Linked DNA regions of Dehalococcoides mccartyi CG5. Each later gene encodes a partner of the first gene's protein in a complex. Links are inferred from orthologs where the notes say so. Each region holds a gene or a part of one and is shown in the gene's direction. Other genes may lie near its edges. The genes, in order: pdxS and pdxT.

Evidence for each region.
Region 2: the proteins of pdxS (region 1) and pdxT are in contact, whole or in part, in a crystal structure (PDB 2ISS), measured with the Thermotoga maritima proteins. The link is inferred for Dehalococcoides mccartyi CG5 from one-to-one orthologs. Residues at the interface, in WP_004081493.1 of Thermotoga maritima: Met1, Glu2, Ile3, Lys4, Lys5, Gly6, Thr7, Ile9, Ile10, Gly13, Phe14, Glu16, Met17, Phe18, Lys19, Gly20, Gly21, Glu36, Glu37, Ala38, Gly39, Ala40, Val41, Met72, Ser76, Ile77, Pro78, Val79, Gly98, Asp100; in WP_004081494.1 of Thermotoga maritima: Val8, Gln9, Gly10, Asp11, Arg13, Glu14, Glu17, Lys30, Leu31, Gly45, Gly46, Glu47, Thr49, Thr50, Arg53, Ile54, Glu57, Met58, Arg105, Asn106, Arg110, Gln111, Val112, Glu113, Ser114, Phe115, Glu116, Thr117, Phe118, Val119.

Annotation. Positions count from the first base shown.
Region 1 is NZ_CP006951.1:260,718-264,096, reverse strand. What follows is about bases 496-3,379. They hold pdxS (pyridoxal 5'-phosphate synthase lyase subunit PdxS), read left to right. Parts: upstream 496-1,438; coding sequence 1,439-2,320; downstream 2,321-3,379. Other genes in these bases: purL (phosphoribosylformylglycinamidine synthase subunit PurL), read left to right, coding at 2,324-3,379; X794_RS01290 (ubiquinol-cytochrome c reductase iron-sulfur subunit), read right to left, coding at 856-1,254; X794_RS01300 (hypothetical protein), read right to left, coding at 496-675. Also shown: more of X794_RS01300, read right to left, coding at 1-495. UniProt on the Bacillus subtilis protein: Catalyzes the formation of pyridoxal 5'-phosphate from ribose 5-phosphate (RBP), glyceraldehyde 3-phosphate (G3P) and ammonia. The ammonia is provided by the PdxT subunit.
Region 2 is NZ_CP006951.1:446,414-454,471, reverse strand. Bases 4,055-6,792 are described here. They hold pdxT (pyridoxal 5'-phosphate synthase glutaminase subunit PdxT), read left to right. Parts: upstream 4,055-4,998; coding sequence 4,999-5,586; downstream 5,587-6,792. Other genes in these bases: X794_RS02325 (DUF1015 domain-containing protein), read right to left, coding at 5,657-6,792; serA (phosphoglycerate dehydrogenase), read left to right, coding at 4,055-4,924. In the rest of the region: X794_RS02350 (bifunctional riboflavin kinase/FAD synthetase), read left to right, coding at 80-997; tyrS (tyrosine--tRNA ligase), read left to right, coding at 1,004-2,194; X794_RS02340 (pyridoxal-phosphate-dependent aminotransferase family protein), read left to right, coding at 2,254-3,342; more of serA, read left to right, coding at 3,344-4,054; more of X794_RS02325, read right to left, coding at 6,793-6,985; NAD-dependent DNA ligase LigA, read left to right, coding at 7,130-8,058. UniProt on the Bacillus subtilis protein: Catalyzes the hydrolysis of glutamine to glutamate and ammonia as part of the biosynthesis of pyridoxal 5'-phosphate. The resulting ammonia molecule is channeled to the active site of PdxS.

The DNA of each region.
Region 1 (3,379 bases):
TCCGCGCTTGCGTTTGGCCGCCCACTCTGCCCCGTCTATAATGGTGCGAAGCCCGCTTAAGCCTTCACTGCCATTTGTCAGTACGCCATCTATACCCAAAGCCCAGAGTGCCTGAAGCTCCGGCAAACTGATATTTGCACTTACCCTTACCAAAAAGGGTTTTGACAGGATATCTGCAAAACGCTGATAGAGCATAATCTTCCGCCAGCTGAGAGACAAAACATCCGGCTGGCCGTCTACAATAACCGCCCCCACTGACAGACAATCCGCCGCCCTTATCATAAAATCAGTCAGATTATTTTCCAGCATGATTATTTTACCGGTCTTTTCAAGAGCGGTTAAAGGCGATACCTCGGCATCAGGGCTGAAAACCACAAAATCAGCACCGGCCTTGGCCATCTTTTCAGCTTCATCGGCTTTATCACCCAGCATTACGCCCCAGACGGTATCTCCCAGTAAACCGGCGGCTTCTTTCAGTTTTTTGGCACCGGTTTTGCCGGTGGAAAGAAGTACTACATCTGCCCCGCCAAATACTTCTTTGGCAGTCAAATCTTCAATGCCCAGTTCCACCGCCAGCAACATTTTGGGCTGGGGAGCAGAGGCAACTGCATTAAAACCCATAGGGCGCACATAGCCCTTGGATACGTTCTTAAGCCTGTCTATAAATTTGCTCATTCTAGCTTCATACCTCATCAAAAATGAATGGAGCCAGCGAGAGGATTCGAACCTCCGACCGGCGGTTTACGAAACCGCTGCTCTACCTCTGAGCCACGCTGGCGCAGGCAATAGTATAGCATAACGGATATTTCCGTCACTACCAAGAGCAGTTCCGCAGAGCCTTTTTAAACCTGAATATTAGACACTGATAAGAAGCTTGCCGTCCGCTTGGCTGGTCAGCAAACGCCTTAGCTCGTGCTTATGCTGGGCAGGTCCGGAAAGAACCTTGCCGTTATAATCAAAAGTAGAGTGGTTTACACTGCAGCAGCGGAGTTTGGCTTCACCCTGCATGGGGTCAATTTTGCGTCCGCCATGGGGACAGGCATTTTCGTAGGCATAAAGATTGTTATCTTGACCGCGGACTACCAGCACCGGTTTTGCAAGCCCCTTACCCGCCATGTAACCTGCCCCGCCCTTTTCAGACAGCGCCGGCACTTTGGCTAAATCAAGAGCAATCTGGCTATCCATTAAACTCCAGACATCATCAGCTAAAGGCGAGGTATCACACATACCCATTATAGCTTTGAAAATATTCACCAAATCCTCCCTGTTTTTACTTGAAAATTTGCCTTTTGATTACAAAAGTATAGCACAAAGACTAAACCTTATTAACAGGTGAGTGCAGTAATAATATTGCGATTATGTTTGCCCCAAAGGGGCATAAATAGTAGAATATAGCCGAATAGGACAGGGCGGAAAGCGCCCTCAGGGGAGATTAGATATGGAAACCGGTACTTTCAAAGTAAAATCTGGCCTGGCCCAAATGCTGAAGGGCGGGGTAATTATGGATGTAACTACCCCCGAACAGGCTAAAATAGCAGAGGAAGCAGGTGCCTGTGCCGTTATGGCACTGGAACGCGTACCTTCGGATATCAGAGCGGCCGGCGGGGTAGCCCGCATGGCAGACCCCACTATTATCGAGCAGATTATGAAAGTAGTCAGCATACCCGTTATGGCCAAGTGCCGTATCGGCCATTTTGTGGAAGCCCAAATACTGGAATCCATGGGGGTGGACTACATTGACGAGTCCGAAGTGCTTACCCCAGCTGACGAAAATTTCCACGTCTGGAAACATAACTTTAAAGTCCCCTTCGTCTGCGGCTGCCGTGATCTGGGCGAAGCCCTAAGGCGGATTGGCGAGGGTGCGGCTATGATACGCACCAAAGGCGAAGCCGGTACCGGCAACATTGTGGAAGCGGTAAGGCATATGCGTTCCGTTATGGGCTCTGTCAGAAGGGTACAGTCCATGTCACCTGACGAATTGTCCGCTTATGCCAAAGAGATAAATGCACCTCTGGAATTGGTGCTTGAACTTCATAAGACCGGCAAACTGCCGGTAGTGAACTTTGCCGCCGGCGGAGTAGCTACCCCGGCCGATGCGGCCTTGATGATGCAACTGGGGGCTGACGGGGTATTTGTGGGCTCAGGTATATTTAAATCATCAAACCCCTCGGCCATGGCCAAAGCAGTAGTAAAGGCTGTGACCCACTATAAAGATGCCCAAATACTGGCTGAGGTATCTAAGGGTCTGGGTGATGCCATGCCCGGTCTGGATATTAAACAGATAGATCCCGATAAACTTATTTCCCAGCGGGGTTGGTAAAAAGTGCATAGAATAGAAGTCTCCCTGAAACCGGAGTGGCCGGATCCCAAAGGTAACGGTGTTTGCCATGATATACAAGACCTTGGTATAACCTCAGTTTCTGAAGTAAGAGTGATAGATGTTTACTGGCTGGAGGGAAACCTTTCAGACAGTGAAGTGCTGACCATATCCGGGGAGCTTCTTTCAGACCAAATAATCCAAACCTTTAAATACGATGCCAACTGTCCGCTAGCCGAAGCTGACGGGTTTTCGGCTATAGAAGTTACCTATAACGCCGGAGTGACCGACCCGGTGCAGGAAACCATACTCAAAGCCATTTCGGATTTGGGTATAAAAGGCATAACTGCCGCCCGAACAGCCAAACGCTACCTGCTTAAGGGCGAGATTTCAGCTGATGAACTGAAAACCATCGGCAACAAGCTACTTATAAACCCCATTGTCCAGCACGTGGTTACCAGCAGTTCAAATCCCTTCCCTCCCAACCCGGAGTATACGTTTAAACTTAAGAAAATTGACCTGCTGGCCGAAAAACTGAAGGATAACATGGCGTCACTGGGCAAAGAATACAGCTTAAGCCATCAGGAGCTTTCCGTTATCTATGAGCATTACCTGAAACTGGGACGGGCACCCACTGATGCTGAGCTGGAAACTCTGGCCCAAACCTGGAGCGAACACTGCTGCCATAAAACCTTTAAAGCCATGCTGGATTACGACGGCCAGATTATAAATAACCTGCTTAAGCAGACTATAGCCAAAGCCACCGCCGAGCTTAACAAGCCCTGGTGTTTATCTGTTTTTGTAGATAACTCCGGGGTGATAGAGTTTAATGACGAATGGGGGGTCTGCTTCAAAGCTGAAACCCATAACCACCCTTCAGCGGTTGAGCCTTACGGCGGTGCCGCTACCGGAATTGGCGGGGTAATCCGTGACATACTGGGTACCGGACTTGCCGCCAAACCTATCGCTAATACAGATGTATTCTGTTTCGGCCCGCCGGATTTGGCCGAAGACAAACTGCCTCCGGGGGTACTCCATCCCCGCCGCGTTTTCAAAGGGGTA
Region 2 (8,058 bases), 190 kb from region 1 along the record:
GGGGTTTCATATTGCGGAAAGCCCCTTTTTCTTTATCAGATATTAAAACGAAATATTTAGCAAGAGGTTGGAAACTTTTATGACACTCCTGGAAGAAGAACTTATCCTCCACGCCTCAGACCAGGATACCCTTATTACCATAGGCGTTTTTGATGGTGTCCATCTGGGTCATCAGCACCTTATAAATGAGCTTAAAAAACAGGCTAAAGAACGCAATTTACAAAGCTGCCTTATCACCTTCAAGGATCACCCCAGCAAAGTACTCGGCCAGGACGATATAAAACTAATATTAAGTTTAGAAGAACGTAATCTGGCACTAGAGCAGATGGGGCTTGACCGTATAATAATGCTTTCTTTCACCCCTGAGATTGCCGAGATATGCGCCACTGATTTTGTGGGATACCTGCTGGACCATCTGCGCATGCAGGGTATTGTAGTGGGTTCAGACTTTGCCTTGGGCAGAAACCGAGCCGGAGATGCTACCGCCCTGCGGCGGCTGAGCCATATTATGGATTTCAGCGTTTCAGTGGTATCCCCGGTGGTCATAGAAAACCAGATAGTCAGCTCTACTGCTATACGCCAAGCGCTAAGGACAGGCAATGTTACCAAAGCCCGGCTGATGCTGGGGAGGAACTACCACCTGCGCGGGACTGTCCAAAGCGGCGCCAACCGGGGTACAAAGTTGGGATTTCCTACCGCCAATCTTACCCTGCCCGGTTATCTGGCTCTGCCGGCAGACGGTGTTTACGCCGCCAAAGCCTTTCTAGCTGAAAAAGAATATAAAGCCGTAGCAAATATAGGCTCATGCCCCACCTTCGGGCAGGAGGAACACCGCCTTGAGGTTCACCTGCTGGATTTCAAGGGAGACATAAAAGGACAAACCCTTAAAGTGGAATTTGTGGAGTTTTTGCGTTCCGAAGTCTGTTTTGCAAATGCCGAAGCCCTGAAAGCCCAAATTTCAGTTGATATATTAAAAGCCAGAGACATACTGAGGTAATACCGAATGAACCAATCTGAAAACCAGATAGACCAGATTTTAAAACGTGGTGTAGCCGAAGTAATTGTAGAAGAAGATTTTAAAAAACTACTCCTTTCGGGACGTAAACTCCGCCTTAAAGAAGGCTTTGACCCCAGTTCACCTGACATTCATCTGGGGCATATGGTAGCCCTGCGGAAACTTCGCCAGCTTCAGGATTTGGGGCATCAGGTAGTCTTGATAGTGGGAGACTGGACAGCCCAGATTGGTGACCCTTCGGGTGCATCCGTCACCCGCCCCATGCTTTCAGCCGAACAGGTAAAGGCAAACGCCAAAACCTATCTGGAACAGTTTTTCAAGATTGTAGATAAAGATAAAACCGAAGTCCGCTGGCAGAGCGAATGGTACGGCAATTTTAAACTGGAAGACGTAGTCCGCCTTTCTTCCAAATTCACCGTAGCCCAAATGCTGGCCAGAGATGACTTTGCCAAGAGATATGCCGCCGGCAAACCCATCAGCGTAACCGAACTGCTCTACCCCATGCTTCAGGCCTATGACTCCGTAATGGTGAAGTCTGACGTGGAGTTCGGGGGTACAGACCAGAAATTTAACCTGCTGGTAGGCAGAGAGCTTCAGGAAATGGTGGGGCAGAAACCTCAGCAGGTACTTATGGTGCCAATACTGGTAGGTACTGACGGCGTCCACAAAATGAGCAAAAGCCTAGGTAACTACATAGGCGTAGCCGAAGACCCGTCAGAGATATTCGGCAAGTGCATGTCTATTCCGGATGAACTGATACTCCAGTATTTTGAACTGGTAACGGATATACCCGACCAAGAAATAGCCGATTTCAAGGCTCAGATGGAAAACGGGCAGGTAAACCCCATGATACTTAAAAAACGCCTTGCCAGTGAGCTGCTAACCCAGCTTTATAACGCAACTGCCGCCCAGGAGGCTGATGCCCGGTTTACCCGGGTGGTACAGCGGGGCGAGATACCGGAAGATATGCCGGAATGCCGTCTGGAAAACGGGCAAAACACTGGTGTAATAGATTTTATTATCCTTTCAGGTCTGGCTAAAAGTAAAAGCGAAGCCCGCCGCCTGCTTGAACAGGGTGCCGTAGAAATAAATTCCGAAAAAATATCTGACCAAAATACTCCTGTAAAATGCGGAGACATAATAAAAGCCGGCAAGAGACGTTACTCCAAAGCTATTTAAAATTTTGCTAAAAGTAATATTTTTTATATACTAAAGGTAATATTAAAAAAGGAGCCAGTATGCAAAACCTGAGAATTCCCGGACCTACCCCCTGTCCTGAAGAAGTCTTAAAAGCCATGGGCCAACAGATGATAAACCATCGCGGACCCGAAATGGCCGCTATCATGAAAGAGGTAGCTGAAAAACTGAAGTATTTCTTCCAGACTAAAAATGATGTCTTGGTGCTCACTGGCTCAGGTACCGGCGGCCTTGAGGCCGCGGCTGTCAACTTTTTGTCCCCCGGTGATACCGTACTTAGCGTTTCCATAGGCGTATTCGGCGAACGTTTTGCCAAGATTGCTTCCATTTTCGGGGCTAAAATAATTGCCCTGAATTTTGAGCAGGGCAAAGCGGCAGACCCGGCTTTGGTTAAAAAAGCCTTGACCGAACACCCCGAAATAAAAGCGGTGCTGGTTACCCACAACGAAACCTCCACCGGTATTACCAATGACCTTAAGCCTCTGGCATCTGTAATCAAGGGCGCCGGCAAATTGCTGCTGGTAGATGCCATTTCCAGCCTCAGTTCCATCAACCTGCCGGTTGATGAATGGGGTTGTGACGTAGTTGTTTCCGGCTCACAAAAAGGCTGGATGGTTCCCCCGGGTTTGGCTTTTATTTCCGTCAGCCCTGAAGCATGGAAGGCCAATGCCGAATCCAAGATGCCCCGTTTCTACTGGGATCTGGCCAAACACAAAGCCAGCATTGAAAAAGGCCAGACACCCTGGACTCCTTGTGTTTCAGTTATTGTAGCTTTGCATACAGCTCTAATTATGATGGAAAAAGAGGGTATGCAGAATATCTTCAAACGCCACCAGAAAATTGCAGACTTTACCCGCAAGAGCGTCAAGGAACTGGGGTTGACCCTGCTTGCCGAAGAGAAATACGCATCCAACACCGTGACCGCCATTGTGGCCACTGAGGGGCTGGATGTAAAGAAGCTCTTAAAGATAATGCGGGAAGAATATAACACCGTACTGGCCGGCGGACAGGGCCCTCTGGAAGGCAAGATTTTCCGTATCGGCCATCTGGGCTGGGTAACTGAAAATGATATTAAAGTTACACTGGATAACCTTAAATTAGCCCTGCCCAAGGCAGGTTTCAGGAGTTAAAATGAAAAAAGTACTGGTAAGCGATGCACTCTCCGCAACAGGGTTAGCCCCTCTTAAGGAGATTGCACAGGTAGATGTAAAGACCGGCCTTAAACCAGAAGAATTGATAAGCATTATCGGTGAGTATGACGCCCTGCTGGTACGCAGCCAGACTCAGGTCACCGCTGATATTATCAACGCCGGTAAAAAACTTCAGGTTATCGGCCGGGCCGGCGTGGGCGTAGATAACATTGACCTCAAAACCGCCACCGGTAATGGTATTATCGTGGTGAATGCCCCCACCGGCAACACTATCTCCGCTACCGAACATACACTGGCCCTTATGCTGGCTATGGCCCGCCATATTCCCAGAGCCAACGCCAGTTTAAAATCCGGCCAGTGGAAACGCAATGAATTTGTGGGCTCTGAACTGAAGGGTAAAACTCTGGGTATTGTAGGCTTGGGTAATATCGGTTCTGAAATAGCCAAACGCGCCCTGGCCCTTGAAATGCGGGTTATAGGTTATGACCCGTTTATATCTATGGAACGTGCCAAAAAACTGCAGGTGGAACTGCTGCCTTTTGAAGACCTGCTGAAGCGGGCTGACTTTATCACCCTGCATGTTCCCATGACCGGTCAGACCAAGGGCCTTATCGGACCCAAGGAACTGGAAATGATGAAACCCACCGTCCGCCTTATCAATACCTCCCGCGGCGGCATTATAGATGAAGAAGCACTAGCCAAGGCCGTTAAGGAAAAGCGCATCGGCGGTGCCGCTATTGACGTATTCTCCAAAGAGCCATGCACCGAGAGCTGCCTCTTTGAGTGTGATAATATTATCGTTACCCCTCATCTGGGGGCTTCCACTGCCGAAGCTCAGGAACTGGCCACCTCTGACGTGGTCAAACAGGTAATAGATGTATTTGAAGGCCGCCCCGCCCGTTATGCCGTAAATGCACCCTATATTTCGGCTGAAAGCCTGCCAGTAGTCGGCCCCTTCATGCCGGTTGCCCGCACAGTGGGCAGTCTGGTAAGCCAGCTGACTGATGGCCATATGAAGAATGTTACCATCAAGTACTGCGGTGAACTGGCCGCTTATGATACCACTGCCCTGAAAGCTCTGGTTCTGGGCGGTATACTTGAACATATCAGCGAAGAACGGGTGAACGTGGTTAATGCTGATATCGTAGCCTCCCAGCGAGGGCTGGGTGTAACCGAACAAAAAGAATCCACCTGCCAGAATTTCTCCAGCCTGATTACCGTTACTATAGATACCGACAACGGCAAATCCAATACTGTCGCCGGCAGTCTGGTACGGGGTGATGTTCATATTGTAAAGCTGAATGATTACTGGATAGATATTGTACCCACCGGCGGTTACTTTCTGTTTGCAGACCATATAGACCGCCCCGGACTTATCGGCTCTGCCGGTAAGATAACCGGTGATGCGGATATAAATATAAGCTATATGCACCTCAGCCGCCAGAAAGCCCGCGGGCAAGCCCTTATGATACTGGCTCTGGACGAACCTCTGCCGGAAAAACAGCGTCAGCAGCTGCTATCCCTGCCGGATGTTCAAATGGTTCAGGTAGTAAAAATCTAGCTTCTCAGTCTTTGGGAAACATAAGCAAGGCTACCGCTTAAATTGCTGGTAGCCTTGCTTATTTGAGGGGAAAAATGAAAATTGGGGTACTGGCCCTGCAAGGGGCATTCCGTGAACATCTAAATATGCTGGGTACGCTCGGAGCAGAAGCGGTGGAAGTGCGCAAGGCCGAAGGACTGCCAGAGCTTTCGGGGTTGATTATACCCGGCGGTGAAAGCACCACCATAACCAAGCTCCTTGATATATTTGGCATGGCAGAGCCCATAAAAGCTTTAGCAAAAAAGGGAATGCCCATTTGGGGTACCTGTGCCGGCATGATTTGCCTTGCCAAAGAACTGCCGGGAGATATTTCCGGAGTCAAACCGCTTGGGCTCATGGATATTACCGTCCGCCGAAATGCCTTCGGGCGGCAGGTAAATAGCTTTGAAGCGATGCTGAAGGTAAAAGGACTGGATGAAGCTGATTTTCCGGCGGTATTTATCCGCGCCCCTCTGGTAGAAAAAACCGGCAAGGGTGTTGAAATACTGTCCAAACTGCCGGACGGCACTATTGTAGCCGTAAGGGAGAATAACCTGCTGGCTATATCGTTCCACCCCGAACTCTCTGGGGATAACCGCTTTCATCGGTACTTTGTCCAAATGGCTAAAACTTATAAAGCCTGATTAAATATTTATGTAAATTAATAAAGGGGAGGTTTTAACCTCCCCTTCTTTGTTTTAATAACCCGATAGCTTACTTCTTGGCAATTGCCTCTGATTCAAAACGGTAAACTACCAACCCGGAGGGTAACTTCGGGAAAAAATAAGTAGATTTACGGGGCATGCGGTCTGATACATCTGAAATAGCCTTGATAACCTCGGCCTTCATGGGCTTCAGAATAAAGGCCAACTGGAACTCACCTGACTTTATCCGCGAAACGACGTCATTACGGTCAAAATTGAAAGCTATGCGCGGGTCTTCCACCGTCTTCAACCCCATAAGCTCCTCAAGGATAATATGGTCAAGTATGCTCACGTCCAGTTTTTTGTAAATATCCGAATGGAAGTAAGGCATGAGTTTGCTGGCAGTCTCCAAATCCCTCAGTGTCAAAATGGTAAAGTTTTCAGTGCCTCCCAAACCATACATGACCAGACGGATTTTACCCTCTTCTTTAAAGGCTTTGTCTAAAGTATCCCAAGCCGCAGGCAGTTTGGCAGGTATAGTTGTTACGTCAAAGAACGAAGCCAGTTTGGTCTGCAGGTTTGAAAGAGTACGTGCATCCATACCGCCCAACAGACGATGAGCCGGCAAAACTACCAAACCGGGGTCGGCAAAATCTACCAACGTCATCATTACAAAATTAACCGGATCATCAGAGGGTAACTGCGGGTTACCCGCCAGACGTTCACGCCTGTAGGTCAGAGCACTTTCATAGCGGTGATGCCCGTCTGCTATATAGACGGGTTTCTTATCAAACAAAGCAGTTACCTTGGATATGGCTGATTCATCAGTTACTACCCAGAGTTCGTGGCGTTCGCCTTCAATATTCATACTGACGGTGGGTTTGCCGCCGGTCTGTATTTCCAGTACCCGGTTTATATCTTTTTCAGTATCCTGATACAGTCCGTATACCGGGCTGGTATTGGCACGGACGGCTGAAATAAGGTTAATTCTATCCCGTTTGGGTTCGGCGAGTGTGCCTTCGTGGGGGCGGATAACCATCCTGTCCCATTCCTCAAGCCGCACTCTGGCAATAATACCCCGCCTTTTGTACTGTTTGCCAAACACACTGAAGTAATGGTCATGTATATATATGGCCGCCTTTTTTTCGGCAGTCATTACCCGTTCGCCAATCCATTTTTCCAGTATGGCAGCTGCCCGGGTATAGCGGTTATCTACAATATTATCCTGAGGGGTGGGCTGGCTGTATTCAAGACGTATATAGTTATAGGGGCTACGCTCTTTAAGGGCCTTTTCCTGTTCAGGGCTGATAATGTCATAAGGCGGACAGATAACATCTGCCATATCATCAACAAACATAGGGTTATAACGTAATCCATGAAAAGCCCGAACTTCAGCCATTCTTCTAGCTCCCTCTCACAAAAATCTGGTTTTAGTTTAACTTAGAACGGCGTCTGACGCAAGCCCCCGTTAAACGTAAGGGGCTATACTTTTGTACTTGCTCTAAACATAGGCTGTGATATACTAATAACCTGTATGGAAGATATGTTTTCCCCCTTGATTGAAGTAGAAAACCTAAGGCGTGAAATAAACCGCCATAACCAGCTATATTACGTTCAGGATAATCCTGAAATCTCTGATGCCCAGTATGACACTCTAATCCGCCGCCTGAAAGAACTGGAGGAAGCCCACCCCGAACTGGTTACCCCGGACTCACCCACCCAAAAAGTCGGGGCAGAGCCGCTTAAAGCTTTCGGGATTGTAAACCACCCTTATCCGTTACTTTCTCTGGCAAATGCTTTTTCAGATACAGAACTGGAAGCTTGGTACCAGCGGGTAAAGAAACTGCTGGGTAATATTTCTTTTCAGATAGACTGCGAGCCCAAAATGGACGGCCTGGCGGTAGCCCTTACCTACCGGAACGGAAAATTTGCAACCGGTGCTACCCGGGGTGACGGATTTCAGGGTGAAAATATTACCCGAAACCTGCGGACTATCCATTCCATACCATTAAACGCCGAACCAAACGCACCCCCTGTTTTTGAAGTAAGGGGTGAAGTATATCTTTCCAAAAATGGCTTCGCCAAACTCAACCGCGAAAGGGCGGATAAAGGGCTGCCTCTTTTTGCCAACCCACGCAATGCCGCCGCCGGTTCACTCCGCCAGCTTGACCCGTCAGTTACGGCCGAAAGACCGCTGGATATATTTATTTATGCTTTAGGATATTCAGAAGACAGCCTGCTGCCTGACAGCCACTGGCAAATACTGGATTATTTCAGCAAAATTGGCTTTAGGATAAATCCACTTAACCGCTTGGTAAACACCATGGAAGAAGCCAAAGAATATTACCGCCAGATGGCAGCAAACCGGGCTTCACTGCCTTATGAAGCAGACGGAGTAGTTTTCAAGGTGGACTCCGTCTCTCTGCAACACCGGCTGGGGGACGTAGGTCGTGAACCCCGCTGGGCCATAGC